2 linked regions of the Funiculus sociatus GB2-C1 genome follow. The protein of the gene in region 1 interacts with the protein of each later gene in a pairwise test. Links are inferred from orthologs where the notes say so. Each region holds a gene or a part of one and is shown in the gene's direction. Other genes may lie near its edges. The genes, in order: NDI42_RS18175 and def.

Region 1 (8,863 bases):
CCGCAAACAGTTGACTCGAAAAGTAGTTTGGCTCAATCCTCTGCACCCGGAAGTACAGCAGTTTATTCTCGATTTAATTGTTGAAGTTGTCGAAAAATATGATGTGGCTGGGATTCAATTAGACGATCATTTTGGCTTACCTGTTGAGCTTGGCTACGACCCCTACACAATCAGACTATACCAACAAGAACATCAGGGAAAAAGCCCCCCGATTAATCCGAAAGATTCCGAGTGGATACGCTGGAGAGCAGACAAAATTACTGATTTTATGGAACGAGTTTTCCAAGCTGTAAAATCCGTTAATCCTTACTGTCTGGTGTCCTTATCTCCTAACCCTTACAATTTTGCCTATAGATCCTATCTCCAAGATTGGCAGACTTGGATAAAGCGTGGTTTGGTGAATGAGTTAGTTTTGCAGGTGTATCGCGATGACTTGAAAACTTTTGCTGCGGAGTTGTCGCAACCAGCAGTGCAGATGGCTCGCGGTCAGATTCCCGTCGGTGTGGGGATATTATCAGGGTTATGGGGTCGTCCTGTGGACATGAAGCAAATTCAGCAGCAGGTTCAGATGGTGCGTGATCGCGGTTTTAATGGGGTATCCTTTTTCTACTGGGAAAGTTTATGGAGTTATATGTCTCCAGAGTCACCCAAAAAACGCCGAGAAGCTTTCCGTTCGCTTTTTCCCGCAAGCGCTACACAACCAAAAGTTTTGCCGAAGTCACCTCCAACCGGATAGTATAAGTGGGTCTTAATACCGTTTGGCTCTTAGCTTGATTGTTTCCTACTGCTGAAAATACTTCTCAATCAAAAATCAAAAATCAAAAATCAAAAATTGGATGCTTTTTCTGGTTGCAATGGGTGTTAGTCACTTGTGTGGGTTTTTTAGTTAGTTTGCTGTGGGTGGAAATTGGCGATAGAACCGATATTAGACTTGTAGAGGGCACAATAGGTGCAAGCGCGATCGCATTTTCTCAAGCATTGGTTCTTAGACAGCATCTTGCGATCGCTTGGTGGTGGATATTAGCGAGTATACTCAGTTGGGCTTTAATCGGGGGCAGTGGTATGGGTGCCATAGGCTGGGTTGCCCCCGGAACCTTACTTTCTGAACCTAGAATAATCTTTGGTGTCTTGAATGGGACAATTGTAGGCACAATGCTTGGGCTGGGGCAATGGTTGGTACTCAGGCAGCAAGTCAAAAAAGCTTGGATGTGGATCTTAGCAAATGTTGCAGGCTGGGCGATAGGGCTGTCTATCGGCTGGACTGTAGGTGGAATTTTGCGCCAGACTACGCGCCTATTCTTCAGCGAATTAATCGGTTTGACCTTAGCATGGGTTGTAGTCGCTGGAATTACAGGTGTTGCCTTGGTTGTGTTGCTGAGGGGAAAACCTGCCTGAGTACAATAGCGATCGCAACTAAGACACTATAGTTTGGTCGAAACTTTGCTCAGTGCCTATTCCCAAAAACTTTCGCACTACCTTCAGATAAGCTTCTGGTGCTTCCAGCATGGGAAAGTGAGCAGTATCGGGAATCTCGACATACTCCACCTTGTCACTCAATCCTGCGGCAACACGCCCCATCGCGGCGGGGATAATGATATCGTATTCGCCAGCTACTATAAGTGTTGGAACGCTAAGCTTGGCGAACTCATTCGGCATCACTTGGGCTGCTTTTTCGCTAACCGAGGTAATCATGGTGCCTACAGCAGCTTGGTAATCTGCCATCAGAAAATCGTCTAAGAAAGCACGACTGATAGCACTGGGTAGGGGACGATGCACGAATCGTTTCATAAACATCCGGTCAACGAGGGGAAGTTGATACAGCCAACGGGGGCGGAATTTGACGACGTAGCCGCCAAATTTGTGAAAGGCTTTAAATGCTTTTTCGTCGTATTCAAAAACGCCGCTACAGGTTAAAATTGCTTTTTCTACTAGCTCTGGGTAGCGGTTGAGAAAAAAGACGGCGACAGATGCTCCCATTGAGTGGGCATTAACATAGACGCGATCGCACTGTAAGGCCTCTAACAACCCTGCTAAGTCGTCGGCGTATTCCTCCATTTCATATGTCAACTCTTCCGCTGTAGCTGGTTCTTCTGCCAGTGGCGAGGATTCTTCCGCTAGGACGCTACCGTTCCCCATAGGCGAAATTTTACGCGATCGCCCAAATCCTCGCATATCATAAAGCAAGCAGTCAAAAGTCTCCGAAAGGGCTTTAGCAGGGGTTTCCCAGTAACGAGAAGATCCACCCCAACCGTGCATGAAGACAATTACTGGCTTTTTTTCACCATCTTTCGGTGTCTTGATCCATTCGTAGTAATGCGAAGTGCCGCGAACTTGAATTTGAGGCATTTTATGACTTTTGAGTTTTGAGTATCTAGGGTAGTACCCATCCCAATACATCTCTCTTAACCTCTCCCCAACTCCTCTCCTTCTAGGAGAGGGGCTTTGATGTTTCTCCCTTCCTTAGTAGGGAAGGGCAGGGTGGTTTCATTTATTAAAAGAAAATTCTGTAACATTGATTTTGGTTGCCGGTAGGGGCATGGTAATGCCATGCCCCTACAAAATGTTGCAGTTTTCGATATTTTCTCTCACTGTATGAAACCACCCTGCTTCCCTACTAGGGAAGGGGGCTAAATCGTTAGGTCTGCCTTATAAGGGGAAGTATTGGTGTCTACCCTACTATTATGTAAAAAACCCGCTTTCCAGAGAAAACGGGTTTCTATATTTTCAGCTTTTTTGTACCACTGCTACAAATTATGCAGATTCAGGCTTGGGCATGGAAGAGGGATGCACGATCAATTCCGCAGTAGAACGCTTCTCTACCATCTCTCGCGTAATGGTACATCGAGTCACATCCTTGCGGGACGGCAACTCATACATCACATCCAGCATTAATTCTTCAACAATTCCTCGCAGCGCCCGTGCGCCAGTTTTCCGCCGATACGCTTCTTGCGCGATCGCCCGCAGCGCATCCGGCTTAAAGTCTAGCTGCACGTTGTCCATCTTCAGCAACTTCTGGTACTGCTTCGCCAACGCATTCCGAGGCTCCGTCAAAATCGCCATCAGCGCCTCTTCATCCAGCGGATCGACGACCGCCACCACTGGCACTCGACCGATAAACTCTGGAATCATCCCAAATTTCACCAGGTCGTCCGGCTCCAAGTGCCGCACAATATCCGCTGTGCGCTTTTCTCTCGGCTGCCCTTCACCACCTTGAACAAAGCCTATTGACTTTTTGCCAATTCTCTGCTCTACAACTTTCTCCAGACCAACAAAGGCACCACCACAGATAAACATGATGTTGCTCGTGTCAATTTGGATGCAGTCCTGATAGGGATGCTTCCGTCCGCCTTGAGGCGGCACGTTGGCGATTGTCCCCTCCAGCATCTTCAGCAAAGCTTGCTGTACGCCTTCACCAGAGACATCCCGCGTAATTGAGGGATTTTCGCTCTTGCGGGCGATTTTGTCAATTTCATCTATGTAGATGATTCCCCGCTGCGCCTCTTCCACATCCAAGTCTGCCACCTGCAACAGTCGCAGCAGGATATTTTCCACATCTTCTCCGACATACCCTGCTTCCGTCAGAGTGGTAGCATCTGCTACAGCAAAGGGTACATCCAGAATACTTGCCAGCGTTTGTGCCAGAAGTGTTTTCCCGCAACCTGTGGGGCCAATCAGGAGAATGTTCGATTTTTGGAGTTCTACCTGATCGTCATGCCCCGCTTTGCCATTATTCTTAGATTGGATAAAACTTAGGCGCTTGTAGTGGTTGTATACCGCTACCGAAAGCACTTTCTTGGCTTCGTCTTGACCAATTACGTGTTCATCGAGATACTTTTTCAGTTCTCTCGGCTTGGGAATTTGGCTCAGAGAGAGACTAGAGGAACGGACGCGGCGCTTCTGGGGAGGTTCGGCACGGGGAACCGGCTGAGGTGCTGGAGTCCCAGAGTCCAGTAGCTCCTCATCTAAAATTTCATTACACAGGTCAACGCATTCATCGCAAATGTAGACTCCCGGCCCGGCAATTAATTTGCGTACCTGTTCTTGGGACTTGCCACAAAAGGAACATTTCAGATGGGAGTCGTACTTAGACATACTTGCCTCTTATCTCAGTGAAGTGACAGCTGCTTCCGCCTGGGGAAGGTTCTGCCTGGAGATGACCTGATCGATGAGACCGTAATCTTTGGCCTCAGCCGATGACATAAAGAAATCGCGCTCGGTATCTTCCGATATTTTCTCAAACGGTTGACCCGTGCTGTGAGCCAGTAACTCGTTCAGTTTTTGCTTATGATAAAGAATTTCTTTGGCTTGAATTTCGATATCAACTGCTTGTCCCTGAGCTCCGCCGAGGGGCTGGTGAATCATAATCCTGGCACTGGGTAGAGCCATGCGCTTACCCTGCGCTCCACCTGCTAACAAAAACGCCCCCATGCTGGCTGCTAATCCATAGCATATGGTAACAACATCAGGCCGTATTTGCTGCATTGTGTCATATATTGCCATACCAGATGTCACCGAACCGCCGGGGGAGTTGATGTACATCTGAATGTCTTTTTCCGGGTCTTCTGCGTCTAGAAACAACAGCTGAGCCACAATTGAGTCAGCCACCACATCGTCAACCGGAGTCCCTAAGAAAACGATGCGCTCCCGCAGTAGCCGCGAGTAAATATCGAACGCCCGTTCCCCCATACCGGATTGTTCCACCACCATAGGAACAACGTTGCTTGAACCGAAGGCGGAGTAAATATCCGGTTTTCTTTGGCTTGTGATTTCGTAATTCCGGGATAGAGATATAACCATAAACGAGCGAAGTCTAACCCTGCACTGTCAGGTGAACTGGCGAGTGGTTCTTGATCCACTATACTTCCGTTATATCCGAATCCGCTGTTTTTGACCATCACGGACTGTTGATAAGGGTGTAGGGGCAGTTTTTTGGTTGCCCCTATGGTTTATTCACTCTAGAGAGGATTCGGCATCTGGTTGTGCCGTCTGGGTGGTTGCTTCTGTAGCTTCAGTTTCCTCTGCCGTTTCGGTTTCTGTTGCTTCGGTAGCGGTTACTTCAGCTTCAGTTTCCTCGTCTTCCTCTGGCGTGAGAGTGCCTTGGGGAACCAGTTCAATTGTGCCGTGTTCTTCTAGCCAGCTAATTGCTTTTTCTTTGAGCAAATCGGCTGAGACAATGGTATGCAGCCGTTCCCTGTCGATGTTTTGGTCGTCTGGAAACTGCTCTAGCAGCTCATTGACTCTGGCTGTAATGGCTTCTGGTTCTGCTTGGAGAGATTCGCGCTTGGCAATTTCTTCCAGGGCTAGGGATTGTTTGAGTCGGTCGATGGCTTCCGGACGCGATCGCGCTCCCATTTGCTTCACCATCTCCGGTGTAAACATGGACTTGACATCAATCCCCATCTGCCCCATTTGCATGATGGTTTGACGCAGTATCGTCTCAACTTCCTGCTGAATCATGGTTTCCGGCAGGTCAGCTTCAACTTTTGAGAGCAGTTCGCTGACGATCGCTTGCTCCTTATTAGCCTTCGTTTCTTGCTCAGCCTTGTCGCGAAATTTTTTCTCTAAAGACTCTTGTAACTCGGCTAAAGTCTCAAACTCGCTGACTTCTTGGGCGAAATCATCATCTAACGCTGGTAACTCTTTTTCCTTGAGGTCTTTGAGCGTGATGCTGAAGATAGCTGTCTTCCCTGCTAAATCTTGGCGATAATCTTCCGGAAAATTCACCGATATCTGTTTCGTCTCGCCGGAACTCATGCCTACAATGCCATCGACAAATTCTTTGAGAAACTTGCCTTCAACTAGCTCAATTTGAGCGTCTTCGGCTTGACCCCCAGCAATACTTTCAGTTTCTTCACCTTCTGGTTCGTCCGCCAAACGGCTACTATAATCCACTACTGCGACATCTCCCATTTGCGCTGGGCGACCTTCCACAGGGATTAAGTTGGCTAATTCCGCACGACGCTCCTCCAAGAACTTTTCCACAGTGCTAGGGTCATACGGTACTTCCTCCGCCTTGACGGTAAGACCAGTGTAGTCGCCTAACGATACTTCCGGCTGCACATCCACCGCAGCTATAAACGTCAGGGGTTCTCCTGGTTTGAACTGACCCACTAACTCATCGAAATCGGAACGCAGCTGATAGTTACCTAGCGGCTCAATTGCTTCTTGCTTAAGAGCCTGCTGGAGACTACTTTGAATCAATTCTTCCAGGGCAGTTGCTTTAATCCGTGTCTGCCCCAATTGCTGTAGCAGGATTTGGCGAGGCACCTTTCCTTTGCGAAACCCAGGAATGTTGACTGTACGGGCGAGCTTTTGGACTACCTGCTCGTAGGCATTTTTTGACTGATCCGGTGGAATTTCAATTTCCAAGCCAATCCTGCTCTGTGGGAGCTTTTCCTGGGTAACTTTCATCAGATAACTTCTCTAGAAACTAAAGCGCACAGGGTTGATAGCGATTCTACGGTAGGCTTGGAAGACGGTCGGTTAAAGCCAAAGAAGAACTCTAGCGTCTCAACCCCGTGATATCCTAGTTTTGCAACAGTTGCAGCCAGTGTAGATAAAACCTTACTATCCCTATTGTTGACATATTTGATGATAGTACATCGACAGCACGCGCTTTCACTCAACCAGAATCTAGCTTTTCCTTCTTTGGCAGGGAAGTTAGGTTAAGGGAAGTTCTAGATATGTAAAATTCCTTTGAGATATTCTAATAGAAGCAGTAATAGTCTGTGTCCTTGCACAAGCACAAATATTACAAATATTACAAAAAAAACCTAACAGATTGCTTAGGCTCGATACCGAAAGTTTTTGAAATATATGTATTCAAGAGGAGGAACCATCTTTGTCTGATTCCTATCGCGTTGCCATTCTCGGAGCCACGGGTGCAGTAGGTACGGAGTTATTAGAACTTCTGGAAGCCCGTAACTTTCCCGTAGCCGACTTGAAGCTGTTGGCTTCAGAACGTTCTGCTGGTCGAACCATGTCATTTAAGGGCGAAGATTTGCCTGTGGAGGCAGTAGGCGATCGCTCGTTTGATAATGTAGATTTAGTTCTCGCTTCTGCTGGCGGCTCTACCTCTAAAGCCTGGGCGCATAAAGCGGTAGACGCTGGGGCAGTTGTAATTGACAATTCCAGTGCCTTTCGCATGAACCCCGAAGTTCCGCTAGTGGTTCCAGAAGTGAACCCAGAAGCAGCAGGCACTCATCGGGGTATAATTGCTAATCCTAACTGCACAACAATTTTGATGGCAGTGGCTGTTTGGCCTCTGCATCAAGTGCAGCCAGTGCAGCGCATTGTTGTCGCCACCTACCAATCGGCAAGCGGTGCGGGTGCAAGGGCGATGGAAGAAGTCAAAACACACAGCCGCGAAATTTTAGAGGGAGAGTCACCAAAACCAGGAATTTTCCCCTACACCCTGGCATTTAATTTATTTCCGCACAATTCCCCAATGACTGAAGTAGGGTATTGTGAAGAAGAACTGAAAATGCTCAATGAGACGCGCAAGATTTTCGGCGCATCCGAACTGCGAGTAAGTGCCACTTGTGTGCGGGTTCCCGTACTCAGAGCGCACTCAGAAGCGATTAACCTAGAATTTGAGCAACCATTTCCCCCAGCCAAGGCAAAGGAAATATTAGCGACTGCTCCGGGTGTCAAGCTGGTGGAAGACTGGCAGGCAAATTATTTTCCGATGCCAATTGAGGCAAGCGGTCGCGACGAAGTTTTAGTAGGTCGAATTCGTCAAGATATCTCTCATGCGTGCGGATTGGAACTGTGGTTGAGTGGAGATCAGATACGCAAGGGTGCGGCGCTTAATGCCATCCAAATTGCGGAATTGTTGGTAGAACGGAACTGGCTCCAGCCTGCGACGAAATTAAGTTATAAGTAATCGACTTATACCAGCAAAATTTTGGATTTTAGATTTTAGATTTTAGATTGTAGCTTCTTAATCCAAAATCCAAAGTCCAAAATTCAAAATCGAAAGAGGAGTTAAAAGAGTGTGGTAAATTTTGGGCGCGTGATCACCGCGATGGTGACGCCATTTAAGGAAGATGGCGCTGTAAATTACGCCGTTGCAGAAGCGCTGGCGGCGCATTTGGCAGAAAATGGTAGTGATGCCTTGGTAATATGTGGCACAACTGGGGAATCTCCTACTCTGACTTGGGAAGAAGAGTATGAGTTATTTCAGGTTGTACAAAAGGCAGTAGCCGGAAAAGCTAAGGTAATCGCAGGTACAGGGTCAAATTCGACGAAAGAAGCGATGGCAGCTACTCAAAAAGCCGCTAAAATAAGAGTAGATGGATCTTTACAAGTCGTACCCTACTACAACAAGCCCCCCCAAGAGGGACTGTATCAGCACTTTGCAAGCGTCGCCCAATCTTGCCCAGACCTGCCCCTGATACTCTACAACATACCTGGTCGTACAGGTCAGAATCTCCAGCCAGAGACAGTAGCTCGTCTGGCAGAAATCCCGAACATTGTGGCAATTAAGGAGGCAAGTGGCAACCTAGACGCAGCAAGTCAGATTCGACGGCTGATACCAGCAGAATTTCAGATATACGCTGGGGATGATTCCCTAACTTTGCCTTTATTATCAGTTGGCGGTGCTGGGGTAATAAGCGTTGCTAGCCATCTAGTAGGCAAACAGCTGCAACAGATGATTCAAGCCTTTGAAAACGGTCAAACTAAAGTAGCAATCGATATTCACCTACAACTTTTTCCATTATTCAAAGCTTTGTTTTGTACGACTAATCCTATTCCCATCAAAGCGGCGCTAAAACTGCAAGGTTGGGATATTGGCTCGACTCGTCCACCACTCTCGCATCTACCAGACTCAGATAGGCAAATGTTAGAGGCAGTAATGAAG
Region 2 (12,314 bases), on another replicon or contig:
AATTGCATGAAATTTTAGGCTCTGTAATTCAAACAAACTACGACAACATCATCAATGTTGGTAGTGGCGAAGGTTACTATGCAGTTGGATTTGCTTTAAAGATACCTACCGCCAAGATTTATGCTTTCGAGATTAACCCCATTGCTAGGCGAATGTCTAAGGAAATGGCACGAGCTAATGGTGTTTTTGACCGTATATTTTTTGCTGGAGAATGCGATATAAAAGCATTGAATGAGGCAATAGATAAAAAATCGCTAGTATTTATGGATTGTGAAGGCGGTGAAGTTGATTTACTACAACCGGATCTGGCACCTAATCTTAGATACAGCGACGTGTTAGTTGAATTACATGACTTTTTAAACCCAACAATTTCAGAAACTATTCTGTCCCGCTTTAAAGAAACTCATGATATCACGTTAATAAGTAGTACAAAGCGCGAGCCAGAAGCATATGCAGCAATTGGCTTCCTCAATGAAGAAGACCGTCAAATTGCTGTTAGCGAGTTTCGTCCAGCAGTAATGCAGTGGGCATTTATGACTGCTAAATCTTATCAAAAATAAGAGTATATTCAGCAACACAAAGATAAATTATGCCAAAATTATTACAGCTAAATAGCCTTTGTTGCTGATGAAACGGTTCACAATTTTTCGCTACGCAGCGACAGTATCCGTACTGGCTCTACTGGTATTGGCTTGTCGCGATCGCACTATTCTCGTATCCAGCGCCAATACACCTAGTCCAGATACTTTAAACTTACTTCAGGCGGAGCCGCCCCCTGCAAAGGCATTTAAAAACCAGTGGACACCTGAACTTGAAAAAGAATTTCAGCAACGAGCTAAAGAAGTTATTAAGTATTACGCAGGCAAAAAATATGGCAACACCTATGGAGAGAATGAAAAAGCGTCTTATCCTAATGCCATGTTTGACTTTTTGGATGGAAATCGGGAGAAAGCGATCGCATTTCTTGAAAATGAAGATAATCAAGCCAAAGATAACGCCCACACCGAAGGGATTGACTATTACTATTCTTTCACTCTCAAAGGACAAATTCGCAAATACTTCTTCTTCGGTAAATTCCTAGATCCTGCCTACAAACAACGAATGTTTTTAGGTGCAAAAAAGTGGACGCAGCAAGATCCCAATGGTCGTCCTCACCCAATTTATGGGCAAGGTCGTGGCGGTGACGGTTGGGGGCCAGAGGTGCGCGGTAGCTGGGTGGATGGACGCAATACAGATAATCTCAGGGCGATGCGAGAGATATCCGTTTATCTAATGGCGGAGGAAACTGGAAATGAAGATGTGCGACAGCTTTATAAAAAGAGAATTCAGCGGTATGTTTGGGCGCTTTATCATATTGGTATGGGCGAGTGGGATTCGGAAAATTATCACGGTCATACCCTAGCTGCGTATCTTAATCTTTACGATTTCGCTAAAGATACAGAAGCGAAAATGTTAGGTAAAGCAGCTTTAGATTGGCTTTGTGCTGCGGGGGCATTGAAGTATTATCACGGTGGTTTCGGGGGGCCATCTAAACGAGATTATGGTAATAGTAATGTAGTTTATGGTTCATCTGCCGCACGTTTGCTATGGCTATATTTTGGGGATAATTCGCTACCTAATCCTAAACCTGAACGCGATTCAATTCACGTAGTTACTAGCAGTTACCGTCCTCCATTGGCAGTTGTAGCATTAGCCAGAAAACAGTTTAAAAAGCCGATTGAATTACTTAGTACCAAGCCAGTTTATGAAAATTGGAAACCTGGAGGTGAAGATAAACCTGGTTATTGGGAAACCACATTTTTCGGTAATACTTATCAACTGGGTAGTGTTGTTGCAGAGTTTAGCGATGGTGATGTTGGAACTTTCAAATTGATGGCTGAAAATTCTCAGCGTGGGGTGGATTATTTTGTAGCCAATACTGGTAGCGACAGGCTAAAGCCTGGAAAAAATAAAGGCGATCAAATAGGACAATACCGCAATCTTTTGATTTGGCTACGGCCAGCCTCAAACCAACCCTTTTATTTTCAGATTCCTAAAACTGCCGTATCAGAAATTGAAGATGGAATTTGGTTCTTTAAGTTTGAAAAGACTTGGCTGGCTGTTCATCCCATAAACCTAAATAATTACACAAAAATTCCTATTAAAGGAAAAAAACTAGAGGAGTTATACCGCGATGAAGTAATGCTGAAAGCCACACCTCAAGGGAATCAATATGCTGGATTTACGCTGGAGGTGGGAGATAAAATTACAAGCAGTTATGCTAGTTTTAAAGAATCTGTGAAGAAAAAAAGTAAGTTGGACTTGAGCCAGATAGCAGCTGGTACAGTACAGCTAAAAGGAGTTAATGGCGATAATCTGAAAGTAACTCATAATTCTCAAAATGAGCTGCCAACTATTGTTCGCAATGGTGTCAAGTATGACTGGTTTAAAAATTATGCTTTATACAAGCCAACTGAAGGAAATAGCCCTATCTCTCTAGGTTGGAAACAAGGTAAACTGCGGGTAGAAGCTGGCGGTTTAGTGTTTGAAGAGACGGTTTCACGTGATGGAAAGGTGAGTTTATAAACTTTTCATGTCACCTTTTACGTTCTGTAACTAAGGTGAGGCTAACCCATTCCCCTTTATTGTTATAGCTGCGAATCATCCGTTGGCGCAAATTTGGTTGCAATAACCATCCTGCTTCTAGAAAAAAGGCTTGACCACCTTTCACTTGTAGGGGACAGTTGGAAGAGGCACCATCTGGTAATAATAATACTTGAATTGGCAGGTTATTTTGGTCAAAGTGAAGAATGGAACCGTTAATTTTAGCGGTTGAAGTGATGGTTCTGTCGCCAAAAGTCAATTTCTGAAATAAGCGATCGCTTTCTTTTTGCTCTACCTTCAGCGTGCTAGAATAAGTATCAGTGTTTTGATTGTCTGGATAAATTGTCACCGCTTCTCCCTGCCATTCTCCCACCAAATCATTAACAGTTAAGGCTGGGCGTTCTGGGGAGTCTGTCTCGGCTAATTTTTCCCGTATTAAGGTAATTCTATCTAACTTCCCTTCACGGTTAAATAGCTGCACCAAGCGCATCCTTCTGGTGCCATCAATCAAACCTAATTCCGCCCCAAATTCTGAGAAAGGAGCTTGTTGAATTGAGCCTTGAGAAAATGCCCCATTCTCAAAAAATAAAACGCTTTTTCCAAGAGAACTATATTCTAAAACTTTCTCTTCTGCCTGTTGACCGGGTGGTAAGCGGCGGATAATTTGGCGAATGGTTTGGTTATTGTTTAAACCTTCCAGGGAGACAACTGTAGGCGTGTCTTCCAGTAACTCTACTTGGGGCGAAAGTCGGGTAAATGAGCCTTGCCATTCCCCAAGATTTTGTAGTAAAGATTCCCATTGCGATCGCATAATTTAATTTTAGATTTTGGATTGATTATCGTACAGCAAAGCGACGGACAGCAAACAAACTCCCGATTAAGCCTACCGAACCGCCGAGACACAGGAGAATCACAGGTAACATAAAAATTTGTATTGGACTAAGTTGCAAACCGTTGACCAGAAATTGGATAAAATTCGGTTGAGAAGTAAGCAAGTTATTCAAAGTACGTCCAACGGTGCTGATGAGAAGCCAAGCGATCGCAGCCCCAACCAAACCAAAGGTAATTCCCTGTAAAATAAACGGCAGGTAAATCCATACCGTAGTTGCTCCCACCAGCTGCATTATCTCAATTTCCCGCCGTCGTGCCATCACAATCAGACGAATTGTTGTTGTAATTACTGCAACTGCCGTCAAAGTAAGTAAGGTGGTGATAGTAAGGCTAACGTAGCTCAGACCTTTATTCAGCTGAGCTAATCGTTGCAAAGCTTCATCCATATACTGTACGCCATCCACACCTGGGATTTTTACCAGCTTTTGGGCTAAAATTGGCACTATCTCAGAGTTACGTACCTTGACTTTTAGCTCATCCACGAGAGGATTTCCCTCTAGCTGCTGGGTAGCACCGTCGATATCGGAAATTAAGAGTTCTTTAACTAGAGATTTCCAAGCTTGCTCTTTGGAAATCGTTTTTATCTCAACCACTTCTGGCATTTTTTCCACAGCCGGGGCGACCATTTCCACTCGCGCCCCAGGATCTAAATATACAGATACTTCCAGTTGGCTGCCAAATTGAGTCAGCAGGCGTTCCATTTGCCAAGATGCTTGCAGACTCATGCCAAATAGAAACAGTAACACGGTGACTGTACTAACCGCCGCCCAGTTCATCCAACCGCCGCGTCGCAAGCCCCGCAATGTTTCGCGCAGTAGGTAATCTAATTTACTTAGGAATTTAAACACGAATTTCCTCCTCAACCACAGCCATCATCAGAGAGTTTATAGCACGGGCGTTCGATTCTTTGAAGAGTAGATTTTAGAGCTGCATTAGATTCTACTCTCCCGAATCGCTCCCCATTGCCTCTAATATGTTGTAGTATTTGTAGTATCTATAGCATTCCTAAATGATTCGTGAAGGCGAAATACCGGACTTCTTTAAGGAGTTCGGTATCTGAACCGCTGACAATAATTATGGTGAAGTTATGAATCAGTATCGCTTTAAACAGTCATTCTCTGCTGACTCCAATTTAAGTAATAAGTTGTTTGACTTGGTTGAAGTCGTGTTTCCTGGATTAGGGGAATTAACAGAATGCGGCAGAAAATTAGGCGCATCGTGGGAAGATGCTTCAACTCCGTTTATTCGCTTTCAGGACGACATAGCTGTTACCCATGTAGGAGTGTTAGAAATTCCTATGCAAATTATGGGACAAGCGGTGACTGTAGGGGGAGTACATGGAGTATGTACGCGGACGGAATTTCGCAGGCGCGGCTACTACCGCGAAGTGATGGAGGAGGTGCTGGAATACTGCGATAAATGCTATCAAACGCTGGTATTGACAACGCCGAACCCGGATTTTTATAAGCCTTTTGGCTTTCGCAAACTAGAAGAATTCGTGTTTAAAATCAGATGGGATTCCCAGAGCAGCAGGGATGGTTTTAGAATACTGAATTTTGATGATGCCAAAGATTTAAAATTGCTACACCGACTGTTGGAAACGCGGACACCTGTTTCTAATATTGTTGGAGTTGTGAAAGAAAAAGCCGTATTTTGCTTCAACGAAGGAACTCGCCCTTTATACTATGCAGAAGATTTGGATTTAATCGCTTGCATGGAGATAAAAGATACCCAACTCCACCTTTTTGATATAGTGGCAACGCAGATATGCCCGTTGAAAGAAATTATCGACAGAATACCCCAAACCATTGAAGAGGTAACGATATACTTTAGTCCTGAACTTTTGGATGCGGGAGATATCAGGGCATTTCCCCACGTATTTGATGAGACGGTGCTGATGGTGAGGGGTAAATTTGCCGCAGAGGGGGAAAAATTTATGCTACCGCGTTCGGCGCGTTGTTGATGAAAGTACGTGTTGGGGGACGAGAGTAAGGGAGTTAAGTAGCAAGGGAGCTAACAACTGAGAACTGTTAAGATATAAGAAAATCGCAATGTTTAAAATTTAGCTGTCTTGCGAGTCGCAATACCATGACCATGACGAGTGAAGTTGCCGTCGAAAAGAAAAAGTTAGAAAAACCGCCTTTAGAGATTCACTATATGGGCGATCGCGTCCTGCGTCACCCTGCCAAGCGTATTGCCAAGGTAGATAACGAAATTCGGCAACTCGTGCGGGAAATGCTGCAAACCATGTACAGCGCAGATGGTATCGGTTTGGCAGCCCCCCAAGTGGCAGTGCACAAACAGCTGATTGTCATTGACACCGAACCGGATAACGCCGCTAATCAGCCTTTAGTGCTGATTAACCCGGCTATCAAGAAATTCGGGCGCGACTTGTGTATGTTTCAAGAAGGCTGTCTTTCTATTCCTGGTGTTTATATCGACGTGAAGCGCCCGGAAATGGTTGAAGTCACTTACAAAGACGAACAGGGCCGTCCGCGTAGTATGAAGGCAACTGGGCTGCTTTCCCGCGCCATTCAGCACGAGATGGATCACCTGAATGGGGTGCTGTTTGTTGACCGCGTAGACAATGCTTTGGTGTTAAATGAAGAGTTGAAAAAGCACGGCTTCTCGGCTCAAGCTGTCAATCCCGCACCCAAGGGATGGTAGTATTCCGTCATGATGACTCCGAAAAGTGGTGTATTTTTGCTTGGTTCGTGCGTAGCAGGGATAGCAGCTGTTGGTTCCGTCTTTGAACTTGCTTCTGGAGACCCCCGGCTGGGTAGTCTGACTACGGGAATTATTCTGGCTGCCAGCATTCCCTTAGTGGGATTTCTATTTTATGCCGCCGTTCGAGATGCAAACCAAAATTCATGAAAAGGTGTGGAGATGTTGTATCCAGCGTCTCCACACCTTTTTATGGTTAGCCGCAACTTTAGTCGCCCTGTAATTTTTGCCAGAACCCTACTCGATAATCAGCGGTAATTGCTAAGCTAATCGCTAACGCTTTCTCCCAATCTCTAAAAAATGACTGGTCAGAGTTACGCAAATGGGTTTCTCCGGCTACTGTCCAGCGGTGCCACTACTACGCCTTTGCCGCCTTACGCGCTACCTGGAAATCGGGAAGTAACGATAGGGCGCGAACCAAGTTGTCAAATTGTCTTAGATTCTACCCAGCACGGTATTGTATCCCGTCGGCATGCCACTATTCGTCCTCTCTCGCAGTCGGGAGGCGCATCAGTAGGCTGGGAAATATGCGACATGAATAGTGCCAATGGCACCTATGTAAATGGGACACGCTTGCAGGGATGGCAAAAATTGCTGTCAGGCGATCGCATTATGTTAGGGCAAAACGGTGCCGAATTCATGTTTGAGTACCAAGTTGCCTCCGTCAAAACTCAACTGTCCTCGCCACCAGTAACGCCGCCGCCGCAGCTTCAGACGAAGGCAGTAATTGCGTCAGTAACGCCACCGCCACCTCAGCCAGAGGGGGTAACTTTTACCCAGTTATTTCCCATCCTTTCCACAGGAAGAGATTTAACTAAAAAAGCTTACTTGGTACCAGGCATTCTCACAGTCGCATTTGTAATCTTGCTGTTCGCCGCCGTAGGGACACCAATAGTATTTAATCTGGTGCTGGCATCTTATCTGGCTGGGGCGGCTTATTATTTTGTCTACCAACTTTGCGGCAAACATAAGCCGTGGTGGGTGCTACTGTTTTCAGCTTCAACTACCGCCTTAATTCTCGTCAGTCCGCTGTTACTAGGATTTATCTATGTTTTTCGCGTTATCCTGCCTGGGGACGTGGATACAATACTTAGAGGTGCCGAACAGGTAAGCTTTAGGGAATTTCCCAGTCTACTTGTGCGAATGTTTTTCGGCGCAGGGTTGATGGAAGAATTGCTGAAGGCGTTGCCAGTGCTGGCATTGTATTTAATTGGACGCAGGCTTCCTTCTAAGAAGTGGCGCGATCGCATCGGAGTTTGGGAACCCCTGGATGGTATTCTGCTAGGAACGGCTTCCGCAGTCGGCTTCACCCTGTTGGAAACCCTGGGACAATACGTTCCCAATATTATTCAAAACATCACGCTGCAAGCTGGGGAAGGGGCGGGAGAATTGGTAGGATTGCAACTTCTAATTCCCCGTATTTTAGGCTCAGTGGCAGGACACATGGCTTATAGTGGCTATTTTGGGTATTTCATTGGATTAAGTGCGCTCAAACCTAGTAAGCGTTGGACAATTCTAGTAGTAGGGTATTTCACCGCATCTGGACTCCATGCCCTCTGGAACGCCACAGGATCTGTCAGCGGTTTGCTGTTAGCAGTCGTGGGAGTGCTATCCTATGCCTTTTTGACAGCAGCAATTCTCAAGGCGCGTGCTTTGTCTCCAACGCGAAATTCCAACTTTGCTACCCGGTTTGGTAACTTACCGTAGCTTAAAAAACTCTAAAATTCGATTCCACGCCCACCAAGGATCAGGATCTTTTGCTTGATGCTGACATTCTCGACTGCTGATGTAGCCGACATGACCACCGTATTGAGTTAGCACTAAGTGGATGTTAGGATTGCGATCGCTTTCCTTCTTCAAATCTGCCACAATTGACGGATCGAACATTGGATCATCGGCAGCATATAAAATCAAAGTTGGTTTTTGCAGGTGAGGCAATATGTGTAATGCACTGCTAGCGTCATAATAGGCCTCCACTGAGGGAAAGCCCAAGCGTCCGATTACCAGTTCGTTATCAAAACCCCAAATACTATTAGCCCGTTCTATTGCTGCGGGCTCTATTGCCCCAGGATGAGCATCATACATCCGAATCGCCAGTTTTTTCAATTCTCGTGCGATCGCTTGTTCTAAATATCTGCCCAAGGGATCTTTCACTAAATAAGACAGCGAACGGTTAGAATCCAAACTCGGACAAATAACTGCCGCGCCCCCAATTTCCTCTTCCTGCAACCCTAAATCCTGACCTTCCTTCGTTAACTCCTGTGCAGCTTTTACCGCCCACAGTGCCAGTTGTCCCCCTAAAGAATACCCCGTAAACCAAAACGGTGCCGGACAACCCATTCCCTTCGCCGTCGCCGCAATACGGACAAAATCTTCCCCCTCGTACAAACCATCAGAAGTTAAGGTAGGAGACAACTCTGCTGTTTTGCCGTGCGCCCTCCAGTCAAAAAGTACCACTGCATAACCTTGGGCAAACGCTTTGCGTCCCAGCAGTCTTAGAAACCACTGGTTATCCAAACTGCCCGTAATGCCATAAGTGCCAACAATTGTACTGTGCGCCTTTTCTGGAATCGCCACCCAGCCAAAAATTGGCACGTTACCCGCACCTGTAAAAACTGTTTCTCGATAAGGTGGTTCCGGGTCTACAGTAGTCTTTTCCCATTCCTTACCTGCCTGCAAAGCAGTGTAGAGAGTCATTGATAGACCATTTCTTAGCAGCCAAGGCGGAGTGTAGGGAGGATTCTGCATGAATAAGCGCATTTAAAGCCGATTGTTGCCAGCATTGCTTAATACATTTTAACAAAGCAATATTTATTTATTTTGATTTTCTACTGCTGAAAAAATTGTTGCATAAACAGACTAAACGCTTGCCAAAACGTGCCTGCAATGAATACAAAGAACAAAGTAATCGCCCCAGTTAACCCATAGCTGACGCACATCAAAAAACCATCAGCTTCCAAAGTGGCAACGACAAACAACAAAATGCCAACTGCGGGAATCGGATTAGTCAACGGGATGGGTGACATCAACAATACCGTCAGCCAAGCAATACACACTCCATTCAATCGCCACGCATGGGGATTCTCTGCCACCCTACGAAAACGGGGACGAGTCAATTTTTCTAGCACACCTGTGACTCGTTGCAGGTTTTTCAACAGTTGCAGAATAAACCAGCGAGGAAATTTGAACTGACGAATTCGTTTCGGTAGCCAAGGAGAACGCCATCCAAAAGCCATCTGTAGCGCTAAAAGTAAGCTACCGCTACCTAAAACTACGGTAAATCCAGGCGGCATTGGAAACAGAAACGGCAGAGTGAGTAAGCCGATAACCAGGCTAAACCCTCGTTCAGAGGTTTCTGCCAGAATGTCTGCTAGGGTTAGCGGCTGATTGGCTAACCTCTCAAGCAGAGACTTAATATCTTGAGAAAATCTCAGGCGCATTGGGTGTTAGGTATTGGGTGTTGGGTGCCTACTGCGGTTGTCTTGTACCAGCCGATAAATAGTTTTATCCCATTCAGTCCAAACAAACATCAAAGCACTCAAGGATATGCCAGTAGCAATTTCAAATTTTAGATACGGCGGTTAGCCTTGTCTGTAGTCGGTATCCAAGAAATCTCGCAGCAGTGCCAGGTACATTATTTTCAGTTTTAACATAGTAGTCAAGGTAACAGATCCCACTAAGTAGGGATTTATGGTGGGGGCTGGGGCTAGGGGCTGGGGACTGGGTACAGGGGACTGGGTACAGGGGACTGGGGACTGGAGATTAGGTACTGGGAAATACGGTTCACTTAAAGCTAAAAGTCTACAACCTGTATAGGTTGAGGGGCATGGCGTTTAAGGAACCTCGCCCAACAAATGTTTATGTCTGTTGTGTGAGGTTCCAAAGACCCAACCTACAACTGGGGACTGAGTAAAAGAAGAATGCAACTCTTTCCTCTTCCCAGTTCCCAGTCCCCATTCCCCAATCTGCTTTATTCGCTATGCTATTTGGCATTCATGTGGCGAATAATCCAATAACTAATTGAAAGAGATAAAAGGGCAATTCCCAACCCAATTATGTCAACGCCTGATGTTTTTTCTAAATCTAGAATGATGATTTTCCGGGCAACAGCGATTAAAGAAGTAACAATAACTAACTCAACTTGAATAACGTGTTTTTTTAGATATGCAGTGATATTCTCTAAAATTTCAAGAGCAATTAAAACATTCAAAAATAATCCGAATATTTTGAATAATGTTTTGGTAAAAGGCTCTTCCGGTTGACCAATCAGCATTTGTACCAAAGAAAGGCCTAGATTCCAAATTGCTAACAGGATAACCAAAATCATCGCAACCGAAAGAACCTTGGAAACTATGCCCTCTATATTTTCCAGTGCGTGCAGAAAATTTTCATCTTTGAAAGCTGATCTAATTTGTTTGTTTAGCTTCTTACCTATCCACATTTTGCCAGTCTCTTTTTATAGACACACTATTCATATTATTTTAAAATTGCTAGTATTTTTGATAATTAACACGATAAAAGGCAAAAGGAAAAAAAGGTAGGTTATTTTTCCTTTTGCCTTTTGCTTTATTCGTCGTCGTGGGCGAAGCGATTGTAGAGAAAATCCAGAGCGTGATTCCGCAGTTTGTAGTATTGCGGATCTTCCATAATGCGAGCGCGATCGCGCGGACGCGGAAAAGGAATTTCCAGCACTTCGCCAATTTTAGCATGAGGCCCATTCGTCATCATCACCAATCGATCTGCTAGAAATAGAGCCTCATCAATATCGTGAGTGATCATCAACACCGTCGCCCGGTTGTCGTTCCAAATTTTCAGCAGTTCTTCCTGTAATTCTTCCTTGGTAATCGCATCCAACGCTCCAAAAGGCTCATCTAGAATTAAGACTTGGGGACGAATCGCCAAAGCACGGGCAATACTTACTCGCTGTTTCATCCCGCCAGATAGTTGGGGCGGCTTTTTGTCAGCAGCTTCTGTGAGTCCCACCATCGCTAGATGATCTCTTACAATCGCCCTTTTTTCAGCTTCCGGCTTATTAGGATAAACTGCGTTAACCGCCAGGTAAATGTTTTCAAACGCAGTCCGCCAAGGCAACAAAGCGTAATTCTGGAATACTACCATGCGGTCTGGCCCTGGCTGAGTGATGCGCTTAGAGCCAACCCGCACCTCGCCGCTGCTAGGCGTATTAAAGCCCGACACCATATTCAACAGTGTTGATTTGCCACAGCCAGAGTGACCGATGAGGCAGATAAACTCGCCTTGCTGTACGGTGAGGTTAACGTCTTCCAACACCGTGTAAGGGCCTTTTGGTGTTGGATAAACTTTGGAGACGTTCTCAATCACCAAAAACGGTGAACTAGGGGACTTTTGAGTTTTGAGTTTTGAGCTTTGAGTTAAAGAAGTTGAGGTTTGAAAGTTGAAGGCTTGCATGGCTGTTGAAGAGTTAGGAGTAGGGTGGGATTGTTTCGCTTACTTACTCAGCTTGTAGGCTTAAATTGCCAGATAAGGAACCGCTTCAGATACAGAAGACCTCTTGCCTAAATGCCTTGAACTAAAACTACTTGCAAAGCGAGAAGCAAGCTACAGGCTTAAAGCTAAAATCCGTTAAAACGGGCTGAAAATGTCTGCCAGTTAGCTAAAGCTAACTTTGGCGTTCAGCCCGAAATTTATTTCAGGGCTGACTTTTGCCAGAGGTCTAGAAAACGCAGAGGAGAGATAGCTTTAAGAGAAGCATTTGAGAGAATCAGTAAAAGGCAAGAGTAAAAACAGGAAATTCTTTCTTCTTGCCTTTTGCCTTTCTTTAAGCTGCTGTCTTCGTCCTTGAATCGATGACAACTTCCGCAACTGAAAAATCCTGTTTAATCGCCAGACTGTTGAGGTAGGCAATTGGGTCATCGGCATTAAAGGGAGTGCCATCGAACAATTGAATTGGGCCGCGAGTGTAACTAATATCAAGACCCAGTTCTCGCGCTGCTGTGCTGAACGCACCAACTCGACAGACTCGTTCCAGAATTTCTACCCAATTTCTGGGGAAAGGAGTATCGCCCCAACGCGCTAGCTGCGTCATAATCCAAAGTTGTTCAGTGCGACTGGGACGGTTGACACCACCTTCGCCGTAA

Evidence for each region.
Region 2: the proteins of NDI42_RS18175 (region 1) and def interact in binary tests that used the Escherichia coli proteins (3 or more experiments, as listed by UniProt). The link is inferred for Funiculus sociatus GB2-C1 from one-to-one orthologs.

Annotation. Positions count from the first base shown.
Region 1 is NZ_JAMPKJ010000040.1:44,643-53,505, reverse strand. The notes cover bases 6,042-8,863. They hold NDI42_RS18175 (aspartate-semialdehyde dehydrogenase), read left to right. Parts: upstream 6,042-6,841; coding sequence 6,842-7,885; downstream 7,886-8,863. Other genes in these bases: dapA (4-hydroxy-tetrahydrodipicolinate synthase), read left to right, coding at 7,997-8,863; tig (trigger factor), read right to left, coding at 6,042-6,411. Outside these bases: NDI42_RS18205 (glycoside hydrolase family 10-like protein), read left to right, coding at 1-736; NDI42_RS18200 (hypothetical protein), read left to right, coding at 874-1,395; NDI42_RS18195 (alpha/beta fold hydrolase), read right to left, coding at 1,414-2,346; ATP-dependent protease ATP-binding subunit ClpX, read right to left, coding at 2,752-4,092; ATP-dependent Clp endopeptidase proteolytic subunit ClpP, read right to left, coding at 4,102-4,797; more of tig, read right to left, coding at 4,951-6,041.
Region 2 is NZ_JAMPKJ010000009.1:2,443-14,756, forward strand. Bases 4,529-7,354 are described here. They hold def (peptide deformylase), read left to right. Parts: upstream 4,529-5,568; coding sequence 5,569-6,141; downstream 6,142-7,354. Other genes in these bases: NDI42_RS06455 (GNAT family N-acetyltransferase), read left to right, coding at 4,562-5,437; NDI42_RS06465 (hypothetical protein), read left to right, coding at 6,154-6,348; NDI42_RS06470 (PrsW family glutamic-type intramembrane protease), read left to right, coding at 6,499-7,354. In the rest of the region: NDI42_RS06435 (class I SAM-dependent methyltransferase), read left to right, coding at 1-560; NDI42_RS06440 (hypothetical protein), read left to right, coding at 628-2,565; NDI42_RS06445 (DUF3598 family protein), read right to left, coding at 2,576-3,394; NDI42_RS06450 (permease-like cell division protein FtsX), read right to left, coding at 3,420-4,322; more of NDI42_RS06470, read left to right, coding at 7,355-7,905; NDI42_RS06475 (YheT family hydrolase), read right to left, coding at 7,897-8,946; NDI42_RS06480 (exopolysaccharide biosynthesis protein), read right to left, coding at 9,027-9,638; NDI42_RS06485 (phosphate-starvation-inducible PsiE family protein), read right to left, coding at 10,181-10,639; NDI42_RS06490 (nitrate ABC transporter ATP-binding protein), read right to left, coding at 10,765-11,625; NDI42_RS06495 (nitrate ABC transporter ATP-binding protein), read right to left, coding at 11,996-12,314. UniProt on the Escherichia coli protein: Removes the formyl group from the N-terminal Met of newly synthesized proteins. Requires at least a dipeptide for an efficient rate of reaction. N-terminal L-methionine is a prerequisite for activity but the enzyme has broad specificity at other positions.